Regions from separate parts of the Gordonia sp. L191 genome, predicted to be linked through region 2. Evidence: riboswitches for the same ligand, from Rfam matches in the RefSeq annotation. Region 2 holds a riboswitch; the other holds the start of a gene.
The links. Region 2 has a riboswitch for cyclic di-AMP ahead of QNM97_RS02980 (transglycosylase family protein). Riboswitches for the same ligand answer to the same signal wherever they lie in the genome.

Region 1 (7,608 bases), 1.3 Mb from region 2:
CTGCTGCGCGGCGGCGTGGTGTTCAAGGAGTACTGGCACAACGAGGAGGCCAGCGCCGCCGCCATCACCGACGGCTGGTTCCACACCGGCGATCTCGGATCACTCGACGACGAGGGGTTCCTGAAGATCACCGGGCGCAAGAAGGAACTCATCGTCACCGCGGGCGGCAAGAACGTCTCGCCCGCCGGCCTCGAGGATGTCATCCGCGCCGATGCCCTGGTCTCACAGGCGGTCGTGGTCGGCGATCAGAAGCCGTTCATCGCCGCATTGGTCACCGTCGATCCCGAGGCCTTCCCGGCGTGGAAGGAGCGCAACGGCAAGCCCGCCGACGCATCGGTGGCCGATCTCGCCGACGACCCCGACCTGCGCGCGGCGATTCAGTCGGCCGTCGACGAGGCCAACAAGACCGTCTCGCACTCCGAGTCGATCAAGAAGTTCCGGATTCTCGGTGACGATTTCAGCGAGGAGACCGGTGAGATGACCCCGACGCTGAAGGTCAAGCGCAATGTGGTCGTCGACAAGTACGCCGGCGACATCGACGCGCTCTACGCCAAGCGCTGAGTCATCCCCGACCGGAGCCGCTCACAGCAGCCGGCCGATCACAGCAGTTGACCGGTCACAGCCGCTGACCGATCACAGCAGTTGACGCAGACGTGCGGCCATCTGCGACCACTGCCAGTGATCCTCGACGAATCGGCGACCCTGACGGCCCATCTCGGCGGCGGCGTCGCGATCGGAGAGGATCCCGATGAGCGCGAGCGCGACCCCGGCGACATCGGTGCCGTCGACGACGGTTCCGGTGACCCCCTCGCGGACGGTCTCCGGGGCGCCGCCGGAGAGGCCGGCGACCACCGGCACACCGCAGGCCGACGCCTCCAGGTAGACGATGCCCAGACCCTCGACGTCGAGGCCCTTGCCACGTGTGCGCGCCGGCATGGCGAAGACGTCGGCGATGGTGTGGTAAGCGGCGAGCTCGGCGGCCGGCACCGGCCCGGTGAACACGACGTGCTCGCTCACCCCCTCCGCGTGGGCGATGTCGTGCAGCTTCTCGGCGTAGGGCCCGCCCCCGACGATGACGAGCGCGGCGTCGGCGATCTCCGATCGGATCAATGGCAGCGCGCGGATCAGGACGTCCTGCCCCTTGCGCGGCACCAGCCGCGACAGACACAGGATCGTGGGCCGTTCACCGAGTCCCAGCTCGGCACGAATTCGCTGGCGCGCCTGGGCATCCGGAGCGAAGCGGGCGACATCGACGCCCGGGGGCAGATACTCCAGCGCGGCCCGAGGACCGAAGGCCGAGGCGAACCGGCCGCGGGTATAGCGGCTGACGAAGGTGATGACGTCGGTGTGGTTGCCGATGTAGCGCAGGATGCCGCGCGCCCCCGGGAGCATCGACCAACCGACCTCGTGTCCGTGTGTGCTGGCGATGATGCGCCGGGCTCCGGCCCGGCGCAGATATCCCGACAACACCGCCAACGGCGCGGCCGCTCCGAACCAGACCGTCGAGATGTCTTCGTCCCGAATGATCTTCGCAGCCCGACGAGCGACGAACGGGGTGGGCAGCATCAGCGTCGTCGGATGCCGATAGACGCGGTAGGGTACCGCGGCGTCGAACTCCTCGTGGCTGCGTCCACGCCAGCGCGGGGCGTAGACCACCACATCGTCCGGGTCCAGCAGATCCACGAGATTCTGGAGGTAGGACTGGATTCCGCCACGCCGTGGCGGAAAATCGTTGGTCACCAGGAGCGTTCGGTGGGTCACGCCATCATCCTTGCCGATCTCATCGCAGTTCGGCCGTCAGCCACGCCCGCCACCGGGCAACGAACTGAGCCCGCGTGATTCCCAGGGTGGCCGACAACGCGGCGTCGGCCCGCGCGGCGTCGCCCGATGCACCCACCGCCACATACAGTGCCCGCAGCCTGGGTTCGCCGAACGCCGCCGCGACGAAGGTCGCCACCGACCACGCCGACTGATAGGCCATCCGCGCGGAATCGGCGTCGACGGAGAACTGCTGATCGGTCGGCAGATCGGACGGGGTGTCACCGGCCTGCACCGCGGCCGCGAGATCCGGGGCCGCGTCGGCGGGGCGGGTATAGGTACCCTTTCGCCCCACGTACTCCGCCACCCCCTCGGTGAGCCACATCGGCGCGGTGGTCGCGGTCTGCGCGCGTGTCGCGACGTGGGTGAGTTCGTGACGCAGGACGACGCCGAGTGCCGGTGCGGGCAGATCACGGGCCATCGGCGTGAGGAGCACACGCTGGCCGGTCACCGAACCGGCGGACAGATCGAGGTGGGCGTAGATGGTGGCGGCCGCAGCGGTGTCGGTGGCCGAGGCGGCCAGGGCGTGGAACTGGTCGTCGTCGGCCGTACTCACCAGCACCGAACGCTGGGGCCACCCGGTCCCCCAGAATGCCGACACCGCGGCGATCGCGCCGGGGAGCAGCGAGCGGATGCGGGCAACCATCTCGGCGGTGGGGCCGGGAGCTGTCGAACCAGGAGCTGTCGAGCCGGGAGAAGAGGTGCCAGAACCGTCCGCACCATCCGGATAGGACGCGATGACCGAGGCGCCGCCCGCGGTGGGGACATCGGCAACGGCCAGCCCCGGCAGATCCCACATCTGTGTCGGTGGTGCGGGCTCACCGGCGAGTGTCGAGTCGCCGACCAGTTTCCAGGTGTCGTCGTAGCGGGCGGCGACGAGCTGGGTATCGATCACCACCTCGTCCTCATCGATGCCGGGAGTGCTCGCACCGCCGAGCGCCACGTGCAATTCCACCGGGGCCACCCAGGTGTCGGAGCTGCCCTGCTGATCCAGCCGTGCCTGGACGTCGGCACCGACCAGGGTCTCGACCTCCTCGGTGGGAGCGAGCTGGTAACGAAACTCCTTGAGCTGCAAGCGTTGTCCACGCGATGATGAGTCCGGGCGAGGCACCGACGACGACAGGTTGTCCTGCACGGTCTGCAACCGGGCGCGTAACGCCGGGGCGATGGACGGGTCGAGCAGCCCCGCAAGCTGATCGGGGGTGCCCGAACGCAGCGCGGTCGACAGCGCGTCGAGCAGTCGCGTCACGCCCTGGGAGCGCTGGTCCAGATAGACGTTGGTCGTCGACGCGGGCGCCGAGGACGACCTCGTACCGGAGCCGCCACCGACACCGTCGCCACCGCAGGAGGTGATCAGTAGTGAGGTGACGACGAGCACCGCTCCGGCGCCCGTGGTCACCGCGGCACGCCGGGGCGCCACCCGCGGGCGGAGCACGCCGATCGCCCACCGCGGGCGGAGCACGCCCCTAGTACCGACGCGCGGAGTTGTACGGTCCCGCGTCGTCGATCGGGACGACCTTGACCGGCACACCGAAGGTGGAGGCGTGGATCACGTAGCCGTCGCCGACGTACATGCCCACATGCGTGGCGTCGGGGTAATAGATGATGAGGTCGCCGGGCTGCAGATCCTGGCGCGAGACCGGGGTGCCGCCGGCGAGTTGCGCCTCACTGGATCGTGGCAGGAGCTTGCCCGCCTGCTTGAACGCCCACACCATCAGGCCCGAGCAGTCGAACGAGTCGGGACCGGTCGCGCCCCATACATACGGGTCGCCGATGCGGGTCAGCGCGGCCTGGACGGCGACGAGTGCGGGGGCGGTCCCGCGGGGTACGGCTGCGGGGTCGAAGTCGAAGCGCGGGCCGGCGAGCGCGGCAAGCTGCTTGCCGGTCAGGCTCGCATAGATCACCCGGATCTGGGCGGCCTGCAGTTGCAGTTCGGCCTGCTTCTTCTGCAGATCGCCGCGTACACGCTCGGCGTCGGAGACCGCGCGGGTGGCCGTCGATGCCGTCGAATTCGCGGCGTCGCGGTCCGAGACGGTCTGGGCGCGCACCTTCTTCAGCGCCGCCAGATCGGCGGCGGCGCGACGCGAGACCATCTCCAACCCGGACATCTGGTCGAGCAGGGTTTGGGGCGAGTTGCTGGTGAGGACGGCATAGAGCCGGTTGGAGCGACCGCCCATGTAACTGATGCGCACGAGGGAGTCGAAGCGTGTCTGCAACTCGTTCAACGAAACCTGGGAACGGTCGAGTGAACTCTGCGCGGCGGCGGCGGCCTTCTTGGACTGGGCGACGATGCCACGCTGCTTGTCGTACTCGATCTGGGCGTTGTGCATCTGTTCGGCCGAGGTCTCGGCTTCACGGCTCAGCGAGGTGTATCGCGCAAGCAGTTGATCCGCCGATTGCGGCGGGTCGGCCACGGCGTGCGGCGTCCCGAACACCGCGCCGATCTGCGTCACCGCGACCGCGATCACCGCGATCACGGTGATCAACGCCAGGCGTGCCGATCGGTTGGGACCGATTGCCGATCCGGCTCCCACGATTGTCACCACATTCCCCTTGCACTTCCCCACCGACCCGGGCTCGTCACCTCTGCCTCGACCGGGGCGTCGTAGTCCTCGACGCGTTCGGGCGAATCGCGCTGTGCGCGATCCGCCCGAATACATGCTCACACGTTCTCACCGAGACCGGGATCAGTATCGGCGAACCCCGGTCAGCGACCATGCCTTGACCGACGCCTTCTGCACCGGGACACCCTCGGTGGAGGCGTGGATGAATTGGCCGTTGCCGATGTAGAGACCGGCATGGCTGCCGCCGTTGAAGATTAGGACGTCGCCGGGCTGCGCGTCGGCGTAGTTCACCGCGCGTCCGCCACCCAGCTGGCCGTAGCTGTCGCGCGGGATCGTCTTGCCGGCCTGCTGGTAGGACCAGTAGACGAGGCCGGAGCAATCGAAGGCATTAGGGCCGGCGGCGCCGTACACGTAGGGCGCGCCGATCTTGGTTTCCGCGGCACGAACGGCCTTTTCTGCAGCACTCTGCACCGGGGCGGTGATACCGCCACCACCCGGGCGGAACTGGTTCGGAACCTGATTCTGATCGATGCCGGGCACCGTGAACTTGCCGAGATTCGGGATCTCGATGGTCGCACTGGGCGCCGGAGCCGGTGCGGCGAGGGCCGGACCTGCGGCCACGGCGAGCGAGCCGACGGTCAGCGAGCCCGCGATCATCGCCTTCTTGGCGATGCCTCCGCGATTCGGCTGTTCCAAACGATGTTTGGCCACGAAACGAGTTCTCCTTTGGTTCTCCCTTGACCGCCTACCGAGTTAGCTGTCGGGTTCGGGCCGAGAGAATGGCCCTACGCGATCCGGACACAGTCGTGCCCAGGGCGCGACTCACCCCAATTCGAATTGCTCCGAAAATGTGTGGTTCCCCGGTTCGTCCGTCGGACGATTGAGCGGTGATCTCCCCAGACCGCTTCGGTTTGAAGCGGGACGCTCTGCGAAGGTCTCGGAAAGGTTACGAAATCGGATGCGGGTCTGTCCACTAGGGGACAAAGGGCCCGATTCGCGGTGACGGCTAACCCGCCCGCAGAATCCGCAGACCCGGGCGCGAAGCGGGTCCGCACGCAGGGCCGATGGCGAGTTTTGCCGATCGTGCAGACTCCGTGCTCACCATCGAAGCGCCGGCGAACACATCGACCGCAGAGCAGATCTCGGCGTCGGAATCCCCCACCTCACGGACCACCCGCCGACCACCGAGATCATCCCTATCACCGCTGGTCACAGGCTCTACGAAGAGGTTCATCATGCAGCCGTCACACGCGCGGTGACGGCCCGGGCAGCTGGCGCAGTCGATGTACATTGTGATCTCCATCTCACTTGCTGTCTCTGGACGTGTCGGCGGGCGATTCATCCCGGCCTGCCCGGCCCGGCCCGTTGCGCAACGGGCCGGGCGAGCTCCGGTGTCGACCACCGCAGCCGACAGTAGAAGTGGCCACCGACAGAATCGTCGCGTCGGCATCGACGGGGCTCGAGAGCACACCCATCACAGCAGTCACTCGCACCCCAACCGAGGCTGTCGGAGGGTCGAACTAGTGTTCGCGGCGTGGTGGTTGATACGGCTCAGCTCTCCTTCGCCGACCTCGGCGCAGGAGCGGACGGCACCGACGACGCGGGATTCGGCGAGCAGTCCCTGTTCGATACGACGATCGTGGTCGTCGACCTGGAGACGACCGGGGGCGATCCGGCCCGCGACGCCATCACCGAGATCGGCGCGGTGAAGGTGCGCGGCGGCGAGGTGCTCGGTGAGTTCGCGACCCTCGTCGACCCACAACGGTCGATCCCACCGCAGATCGTCGCCCTGACCGGGATCACGAGCGCGATGGTCTACGACGCCCCACAGATCGGTGAGGTGCTGTCCTCCTTCATCGAGTTCGCGCGCGGGTGCCTGCTCGTGGCCCACAACGCGCGCTTCGACATGGGATTCCTGCGCCACAACGCCACGCGGCTGGACATGGCGTGGCCCTTTCACACCAGCTTGTGCACCGTACGACTGGCGCGCCGGGTGCTGACCCGCGACGAGGCCCCCACCGTCCGCCTCAGCGCTCTCGCCGACCTGTTCGACGTCTCGGTACGCCCGACGCACCGGGCCCTCGACGACGCCCGCGCCACCGTCGAGGTCCTGCATCGGCTCCTCGAGCGCATCGGAAATCAGGGGGTGCGGACCTACGCCGACCTGACCGCCTATCTCCCCCGTGGGAACCCCCGTCTGCGCGCCAAACGCCATCTCGCCGAAGGACTTCCGTCACGACCGGGGGTCTACCTGTTTCGCGGACCGTCCGCCGAGGTGCTCTACGTGGGCACCGCGACGGATCTGCGACGCCGGGTGATGTCGTATTTCAACGGATCCGACCCACGACCCCGGATCGCCGAGATGGTGAATCTCGCCGTCCGCGTCGATCACGTCGAATGTGCTCACGCACTCGAAGCCGGGGTCCGCGAACTGCGATTGATCCTGGCGCACACGCCCGCCTACAACCGGCGCTCCACCCGCCCACACCGCGGCTGGTGGATCACGCTGACCGGCGAACGATTTCCCCGACTGCAGATCACCCGGACCCCCGGCACCGACTCCGTCGGACCGGTGGCCAATCGCACCCGCGCCGCCGAGATCGCCGAGCTGATCTCCCGAGCCGCCGGACTGCGCACCTGTCGGGCCCGAATGCCGGTCGCCGCGACACATCACTGGTGCCGGACCCCCGCCGACGGTGGCGACGCCCTGGGCGGGTGCGCCGCGGCCACCGACCGTCCGTTGACGGTCACCGACTACGTCGGCCGGGTACAGGCCGCCCATGATCTGCTCTCCGGTCGCGACTCGGCCATGTTGTCGGGGCTCATCGACGAACTCGACCGCCTCACCGACGCGCAGATGTTCGAGACCGCGGCGCGTCACCGCGACCGGGTCGCCGCGACCATCGACACGCTGGCACGCTGTCAGCGGCTCTCGGCGCTGTGCCGGATCGCCGAGATCGTCGTCGCCCGGACCGACGGCGCGGGAGGATGGGAATTGGCCGTGATCCGGCACGGCCGGCTCGCGTCGGCCGGACACGCCCGACGGGGAGTGGCCCCCATGCCGGTCGTCGACGCGTTGATCGCCTCCGCGGAGACGGTGCTGCCCGGGGAGGGGCCGCTGCTGGGTGCGTCCCCGGAGGAATCGGCACTGCTCCACCGGTGGCTCGGCGAGCCGGGCGTGCGAATCGTCGCGAGCTCCGAGGGTTTCGCGTCGCCGGTCGGATCG
Region 2 (7,608 bases):
GTCGGGCCGCGGGGCCCGGTGATCGTGTGTCGGCTTCCGTCGATCGACCCTCGGTGATCGCTACCCACGCCGCTCTCGCGCCGGCATCGGACGAGGGTGCGCTGAAACGGGCGTACAGCTGTTTTCCGTCCGGGGTGGTCGCGGTCTGCTGCCATCGTTGCGCGCCCGAGTCCTCCGAGTCCCACGAGCCCACCGACTCGGCCGGCCCGGAACTGGTCGGGATGGCCGCGAGCGCGTTCACGTCGGTGTCGCTGGATCCGCCGCTGGTGAGCGTGTGCGTGCAGAACACCTCGACGACGTGGCCGCGGCTGCGTGATGCCGGGACCGTCGGTGTCAGCGTGTTCGCCCACGACCAGGCGCAGTTGTGCCGCCAGCTCGCCGGTCCGGCACCGCGACGGTTCGACGGTATCGAGCCGCTCGGCTCCGACGACGGAGCCCTGTTCATCCCGGGCGCGGCCGCTCACCTGTCGTGCACGATCGAAAGTGAGATCCCCGCCGGCGATCACCTGCTGGTGCTGCTGCGCATCCGGCGCCTCGACGCCGACCCGGAGGTCGAGCCACTCGTGTTCCACGCCAGCACTTTTCGTGCTCTGCAGGCACGGATACCCGACGACGACCCCACGCGGCGATGACCGTCGTCGACCTGGGCCTACCACTCCCGTCGGTGCTGACACGCTCCGCCGACGAGTCGCGGTCCGGGGCGTCGACCGCACCCACGTCCGGGCCGCTGCGTGACACGTTCGGACGGGTGGCCACCGACCTGCGGGTGTCGGTGACCGACCGCTGCAATCTACGCTGCGACTACTGCATGCCCGCCGAGGGCCTCGATTGGTTGCCGACCGCGTCGGTGATGACCACCGCCGAGTTCATCCGGGTGTTGCGGATCGCGGTGGCCGACCTCGGCATCCGCACCGTCCGGTTCACCGGCGGCGAGCCGCTGCTGCGCCGTGATCTCGAGGACATCATCGCTGCCGTCACCTCGCTGCCGCAGCGCCCGGAGATCGCGATGACGACCAACGGCCTCGGGTTGACGCGCCGTGCCGCCGGTCTGGTCGAGGCCGGGCTGACGCGCATCAATGTCTCGCTGGACACCGTCGATCCCGCCCGGTTCGCCGAGATCACCCGACGTGACCGGCTGCCCGACGTCCTCGCCGGCCTCGACGCCGCGCGTCGCGCGGGGTTGTATCCGATCAAGGTGAACGCGGTCGTCCCCGATCGTCGGGACCTGGACGGACTGGTCGACCTCGCCCGGTTCTGCCTCGACGCCGGATATCAGCTGCGGATCATCGAGCAGATGCCGCTCGACGCCGGACATCGGTGGGATCGGTCGCGGATGGTCACCGCGACGGAGATCCTCGACGTGCTGTCGGCGCATCTCCGGTTGCGTCCCGACACCGTGCCGCGTGGAGGTGCGCCTGCGGAGACCTTCCTCGTCGATGGCCACACCGACGCCCGCGGAGCACCTGCGCGCATCGGCGTCATCGCGTCGGTGACGCGTCCGTTCTGTGGTGACTGCGACCGGACCCGGCTGACCGCGGACGGGGCGCTGCGCAACTGCCTGTTCGCCGACGCCGAGACCTCGCTGATGCCCGTGCTGCGGGGCGGTGGTGACGACGAGCGCGATGTCGATCGTCGGATCGCGCAATTGTGGCGGGAGAACACCTGGGCCAAGCGCGCCGGGCACGCGGTCAACACCGCCGGATTCCGCCAGCCGGACCGTCCGATGTCGGCGATCGGGGGCTGAGCGGATGCGTGTGACGGTCCGTTATTTCGCTGCCGCGTCCGCCGCCGCGAAGACCGAATCCGACGTGCTGGACATTGCCGAGAACATCACCCTCGGTGAGCTCGAACACATTCTGGCAGCCGACAATCCGGAGTTGGCGCGGGTGCTGGAGCGGTGCTCGTATCTGCGCGACGAGATCGCGCTGTGCGACCGCACGCGGCGCCTCGGTCCGACGCACACGATCGACGTTCTCCCCCCGTTCGCCGGGGGTTGACACACCTGACCCGCTTGTGACCTTGCTCACATCACGAGTCAATAACGAGATGGACACGAACCGGGCGTCACGCCCGTGAACTGCACGGACACCGAAACAGGGCCCAAAGGCCCACCGGCACGCCGAAAATGGGTTGTCAGGACGGGGTGATTCCCGCTCTCAGACGTCGTACTGTACGAAGCGTCCTTCACAGAAGGTCACAGCACAGCAAACAACACACCAAGATTTCCACCGGTCGCGCCGAGCCTCGTTCCTCCGGTGGAATGACGAGCACACATCTTGGAACGAGGACGGGGGACCCACCCTCTTCCGCAAGGAAGAACGGACGTCGACAGACGCCCTTGGGGTTAAGTCCGGTCGCCGCACGGCGATCGTGACCGAGCACCTCTCGCTCGAACCCGACAGCTGACCTCGCAGGCGCGTGGAGAGAGGTAATTCGACTTATGTCCGGACGTCACCGCAAGCCGTCGACCACCACCGCAACCAAGACCTTCGCGAAGATCGCGCTGACCGGAGCCGTTCTCGGCGGCGGCGCGGCCCTGCTGGGCACCGGCTCGGCACATGCCGCCTCCGATTCCGAGTGGGATCAGGTCGCCCAGTGCGAGTCCGGTGGCAACTGGGCCATCAACACCGGCAACGGCTACCAGGGCGGACTCCAGTTCAGCCCGAGCACGTGGGCCGCCAACGGTGGCACCCAGTTCGCGCCGAGCGCCGACCAGGCCTCCAAGGAGCAGCAGATCACCGTCGCCGAGCGTGTCCTGGCCACCCAGGGCAAGGGCGCATGGCCGGTCTGCGGCACCGGGTTGTCGGGCGCCACCCCGCGCACCGCTCCCGCCGACACCCCGCGCCTGGATGCGCCCCAGGCGCCCGCCAAGGGTCTCGCGAACACCCCGAATGCCACCAGCACCGACCAGGCGATCGATCAGGTCAGCCAGGCCGGAGTCAGCCCGGAGGTGCAGAACCTGCTCAAGGCCGCCAAGGACAGCGGCTACCAGCTCACCCCGGATCAGCTGCGTCTGTTCAACGAGAACAAGGGACTCGTCCCGCTCCCCTGAACCCGATCGGTTCAGCCCTGACGAAGGGCCCCGCACGTTGCTCGACGCCGTGCGGGGCCCTTTTCCAATTGTCGGGGGGCTGTGTCGGTGGTGACCGGTATCAGGTGGTGACCGTGATCAGGCCGACCCGACCCACTCGTCGGTTCCGTCGCCGAAGAACTGGTGTTTCCACACCGGTATGCGCGCCTTGACCTCATCGACGAGTCGCGCGCACAACGCGAACGCCTCGGCCCGGTGATCGGCGGCTACGGCGACGACGAAGGCGACGTCGCCGACCGACAGGTCACCCACCCGATGGGAGACCGCGACCGCCCGGACGCCGTCGGCGGCCGCACAGACCTCGGTGACCACCTCGGTGAGCACGCGCGGGGCGTCCGGATGCGCCGAATACGACAGGCTCGTCACCGCGCGGCCGCCGTCGTGGTCGCGGACCGCGCCGACGAACCCCACGACCGCGCCGGCATGTCCGTCAGCAGCCGCGACGACGCGGGCCTCGTGGTCGGCGAGTGCGATCGGGTCGACGCTCACCTCCGTGTACACCTCCACCGGAGTGGCAGCGCTCATCTGCGACAGCCCGGCATCAGTGACGGCCCGGCATCAGTGGTCGCCACCGCGAATCTGGTCGAGAGCGTGGTCGACGACGGTGGCGAGGACCGAAAGTCCGTCGCGCACACCGCCGGTCGAGCCGGGCAGATTGACCACCAGCGTGGTGCCGGCGACCCCGGCGGTGCCGCGGGAGAGCACCGCGGTCGGTACCTGCGGCAGCCCGGCGGTGCGGATGGCGTCGGCGAGACCGGGGATCTCGATGTCGAGCAGCGGCCGGGTTTGTTCGGGAGTCCGGTCGGTCGGGGCGAGCCCGGTTCCACCGGTGGTGAGGACGAGGTCGACGTCGGCGTAGATCGCGGCCCGGATCGCGTCACCCACCGGCGGGCCGTCGGCGACGACGTCGAGCTCGTCGACAGAAAACCCGTGGTCGGCGAGCCACTCGGCGATGATCGGGCCCGTGCGATCGGGATAGGCACCACGGGAGGCCCGGGTGGAGGCGACGACGATCCGCGCGACGCGCTGCGTGCTCATGGTTGCGTCCCGGGGTCGGTGTGAGTCCCGCCGTCGTCTTCTCGGTGCCAGTCCCCGGACCGTCCGCCGGACTTCTCGAGCAGCCGGATTCCGTCCATGCGGGCGTGGCGGTCGACGGCCTTGACCATGTCGTGCAGCGTGAGTCCGGCCACCGCCACCGCGGTCAGCGCCTCCATCTCCACGCCGGTCCGGCCCGCGGTGATGACCGAGGCCGTCACGTCGATGTGGTCGGCGCCGATCGTGAAGTCGACGTCGACCGACGACAGCGCCAGCTGATGACAGAGCGGGATGAGTGAATCGGTGCGTTTGGCCGCCATGATCCCGGCGATCCGCGCGGTGGCGAGAACGTCACCCTTCGGCAGCGACGACGAGGTCAGCAGGTCGATGACGGTGGTGCTGGTACGAAAGGTGCCGCCGGCAACGGCGCGGCGGTGGGTGACCGACTTGTCCCCTACATCGACCATGCGGGCCGTACCCGAGTCGTCGACGTGGGACAACCGGGCAGCGGACTGCGGATCGGTCACCGCACGCACTCGGTCACCGCGCTCAGCGGTTGATGACCGTCTTGGGGTTGATGTAGTTGACCTCGTCGGCCGGAAGTGGGAACTCCACCTCGCCGAACGGGGACAACGCGCCGGGCAGAGCGGCCGCGAACTCCGAGACCGCGTGCTCGGGACCGTCGCCGTCGGAGGCCTTCGGCCAGCCGTTGTCCACGTAGTGCTTCTTCGAATTGCTCTCAGCCACGCGCATATTGTGCCACGGCGACCTCCGCGGCACGCGGCACGCTCACCGTTTGGTCACCGACATCCACGTCATCAGCCCCGACGCCACGTCGACTTCAGCCCCGACGCCACGTCGTGGACCCATCGTTCGAATGATAAGAAAGCCGATCTCAGAGCACGTTGGGTAAGGTCACAGGCCAGCGGTCCACCCCCGATCAAAGGAAGAATCGTGCCTCTGAGTCCAGGTTCGCAGGTCGCCGGATACAAGGTGGTGTCCCTGCTGGGTTCGGGCGGGATGGGTGAGGTGTACCTCGTCGAGAACCCGCAGTTGCTGCGACGGGAAGCCCTGAAGGTCATCTCGCTGGCCGGTGCGCACGACCCCGACTTCCAGCGGCGCTTCACCAACGAGGCGCGCACCACCGCGGCGCTCGATCACCCCAGCATCATCTCGATCCACCAGTACGGCATCAACACCGACGGCACCCCGTGGTTCACCATGAACTACCTCGAGGGCGCCGACCTCACCCATGGTGCGATCTCCCCGTCGGACGTGATCGAGGTGACCACCCGTGTCGCCGACGCCCTCGATTACGCCCACCGGCGCAACATCATCCACCGCGACGTCAAACCGGCCAACATCTTCGTCAGCCGCGACGAACACGGTCAGATCGCTCGGGTCACCGTCCTGGACTTCGGCATCGCCAAACTCGTCAACTCGACGTCGCTGACCGCGACGAGCGCCTTCATCGGCACGCTGGCCTACTGTGCGCCCGAGGTGATCGAAGGCCACGACGCATCGGCCTCCTCCGACCAGTATTCGTTGGCGTGCACCGTCTTCCAGCTCCTGACCGGGCAGGCCCCGTTCACCACCACCACACCCTCGGCGCTGGTCATGGCGCATCTGACCAAACAGATCCCGCCGATCAGCTCGCTACGCCCCGACCTCGGCGCCCTCGATCCGGTGATCGCGAAGGCATTGTCGAAGAATCCCGCCGAGCGCTACCCCGACTGCCGGTCGTTCTCGACTGCGCTGCGTCAAGCATTCGAGGGTCGAGGTCAAGCATTCGAGGGGCGGGGTAACCCCACACCGGCACCGCACCAGTCGAACCCGGCGGCAGGACCTTTCGTCGGGGCAAATCGGCCGTACTCCCAGCCCACCGTGCCACCGTCGCAGCCGACACCGCCGCCGTCCTATTCGACACCGCCGCCGTCCTATTCGACACCGCCGCCGTCGCATCCGAGCCCCTCGCATCCGAACCCGGCGGCAAACCAGAACCCGTCCTACCCCGGCCAGACGCCGTCCCCGATGCCCGGCGGCTACGCGCCGGGTGGTCCGACTGTCGCCAACAATCCACCGTCGCAACCGAATTCGCCATATCAGTCGGTACCGTTCGGCGCGCCCGCACCGACCGGCGGCATGCCCCCGACGTTCCCGCCCGGAACGCCACCGCATCTCATCGGCGCCGGCTATCCGCTCTCCGGACCACCAGCCCCCAAGAAGAAGCGCACCGGCCTGATCGTCTCACTGGCGGCGGCCGCCGTCGTGGTGCTGCTCGTCGTCGGACTCGGCATCGCCTTCGCCGCAGGCGCTTTCCGCGGTGACGATGATCAGCCAACGGCCGGTGGACATCCCACGGTGCTCGCCGTCTTCGGCAACTCCAGCTGCGGCATCTCGGCCAAGCAGTTGTATTGCTGGGGAGCCAATTACGACAATCAGCTCGCCAACGGCGGTACTACCGCGTCGACCACCCCGGTCAAGATCAATCTCCCCGACGTGACCGCGGTGTCGTTGGGCGGCTACACCGACACCGACAAGGACTTCAAGACCTCCGCCTGCGCGATCTCGGGCGGCCAGGCCTTCTGCTGGGGCGACAACAACTTCGGCCAGCTCGGCACCGGCACCACCTCCGACGCCCAGACCCCGACGCCGGTGACCGGACTGTCCGGCACGGTGACGGCGATCGCCACCGGTTACGGCAGCACCTGCGCGGTCGCCGGGGGCAAGTTGTACTGCTGGGGCGACAACGACGACGGCCAGGTCGGCGTGGAATCGGTCACCGACAAGACCTCCACCCCCACCGAGGTGACCGGGCTGAACGGCACCGTCACCGGCGTCGCGACCGCGCAGGGCACCACCTGCGCCACCGCCGATGCGGTCTACTGCTGGGGCAACAACGACAGCGGCCAGCTCGGCACCGGGGCCACCACGCGGGCCAACACCCCGCAGAAGGTCGCCGTCACCGGCGCCGACTCCATCTCGGTCGGCACCTACGGCGTGACCGATGACCCGAACCAATACATCACCGTGTGCGCGTCGGCGTCGGGCGAGGCCTACTGCTGGGGCGACAACCGGTACGGCCAGATCGGCGACGGCACCAAGAACGCCCAGCACACCCCGACGCCGGTCGTCGGACTGACCGGGGTCACCCAGATCAACACCGGTTGGGGTTCGACCTGCGCGGTGTCGCAGGGCAAGTTGTTCTGCTGGGGAGACAACGAGGGACAGCAACTCGGCATCGGCTCCGGGTCGGCGACCACCTCGCCGACCCAGATCACCGCCCTGTCGGGAACCGTCTCCGCCGTCGAGACCGTGCTGGGCACGACCTGCGCGGTCGTCAACGAGACCTCGATCTACTGCTGGGGTCGCAACTCCGCGGGCCAGGTCGGCAACGGCGACAGCGGCGACGACAAGGAAGTGTCGACCCCGGCACTGCTGAACCTGCCCGCGTGACAAGGGGTCGCGCGGCGCGCTCGGTA

Region 1: linked by a shared signal. The riboswitch ahead of QNM97_RS08545 (C40 family peptidase) and the one ahead of QNM97_RS02980 (transglycosylase family protein) in region 2 are both predicted to bind cyclic di-AMP.

What each region holds. Positions count from the first base shown of each region.
Region 1 covers NZ_CP125996.1:1,902,236-1,909,843, reverse strand. The annotation lists gene QNM97_RS08565 (AMP-dependent synthetase/ligase) at 1-561, shown strand, start outside; gene QNM97_RS08560 (glycosyltransferase family 4 protein) at 634-1,761, opposite strand; gene QNM97_RS08555 (peptidase MA family metallohydrolase) at 1,781-3,259, opposite strand; gene QNM97_RS08550 (NlpC/P60 family protein) at 3,285-4,364, opposite strand; gene QNM97_RS08545 (C40 family peptidase) at 4,506-5,093, opposite strand; cyclic di-AMP (ydaO/yuaA leader) riboswitch at 5,110-5,279, opposite strand; gene QNM97_RS08540 (DEDD exonuclease domain-containing protein) at 5,917-7,608, shown strand, end outside.
Region 2 covers NZ_CP125996.1:625,778-633,385, reverse strand. The annotation lists gene QNM97_RS03000 (hypothetical protein) at 1-22, shown strand, start outside; gene QNM97_RS02995 (flavin reductase family protein) at 54-632, shown strand; gene moaA (GTP 3',8-cyclase MoaA) at 629-1,744, shown strand; gene QNM97_RS02985 (MoaD/ThiS family protein) at 1,749-1,997, shown strand; cyclic di-AMP (ydaO/yuaA leader) riboswitch at 2,259-2,433, shown strand; gene QNM97_RS02980 (transglycosylase family protein) at 2,441-3,052, shown strand; gene QNM97_RS02975 (molybdenum cofactor biosynthesis protein MoaE) at 3,170-3,616, opposite strand; gene QNM97_RS02970 (MogA/MoaB family molybdenum cofactor biosynthesis protein) at 3,650-4,129, opposite strand; gene moaC (cyclic pyranopterin monophosphate synthase MoaC) at 4,126-4,662, opposite strand; gene QNM97_RS02960 (hypothetical protein) at 4,676-4,879, opposite strand; gene QNM97_RS02955 (protein kinase domain-containing protein) at 5,081-7,582, shown strand.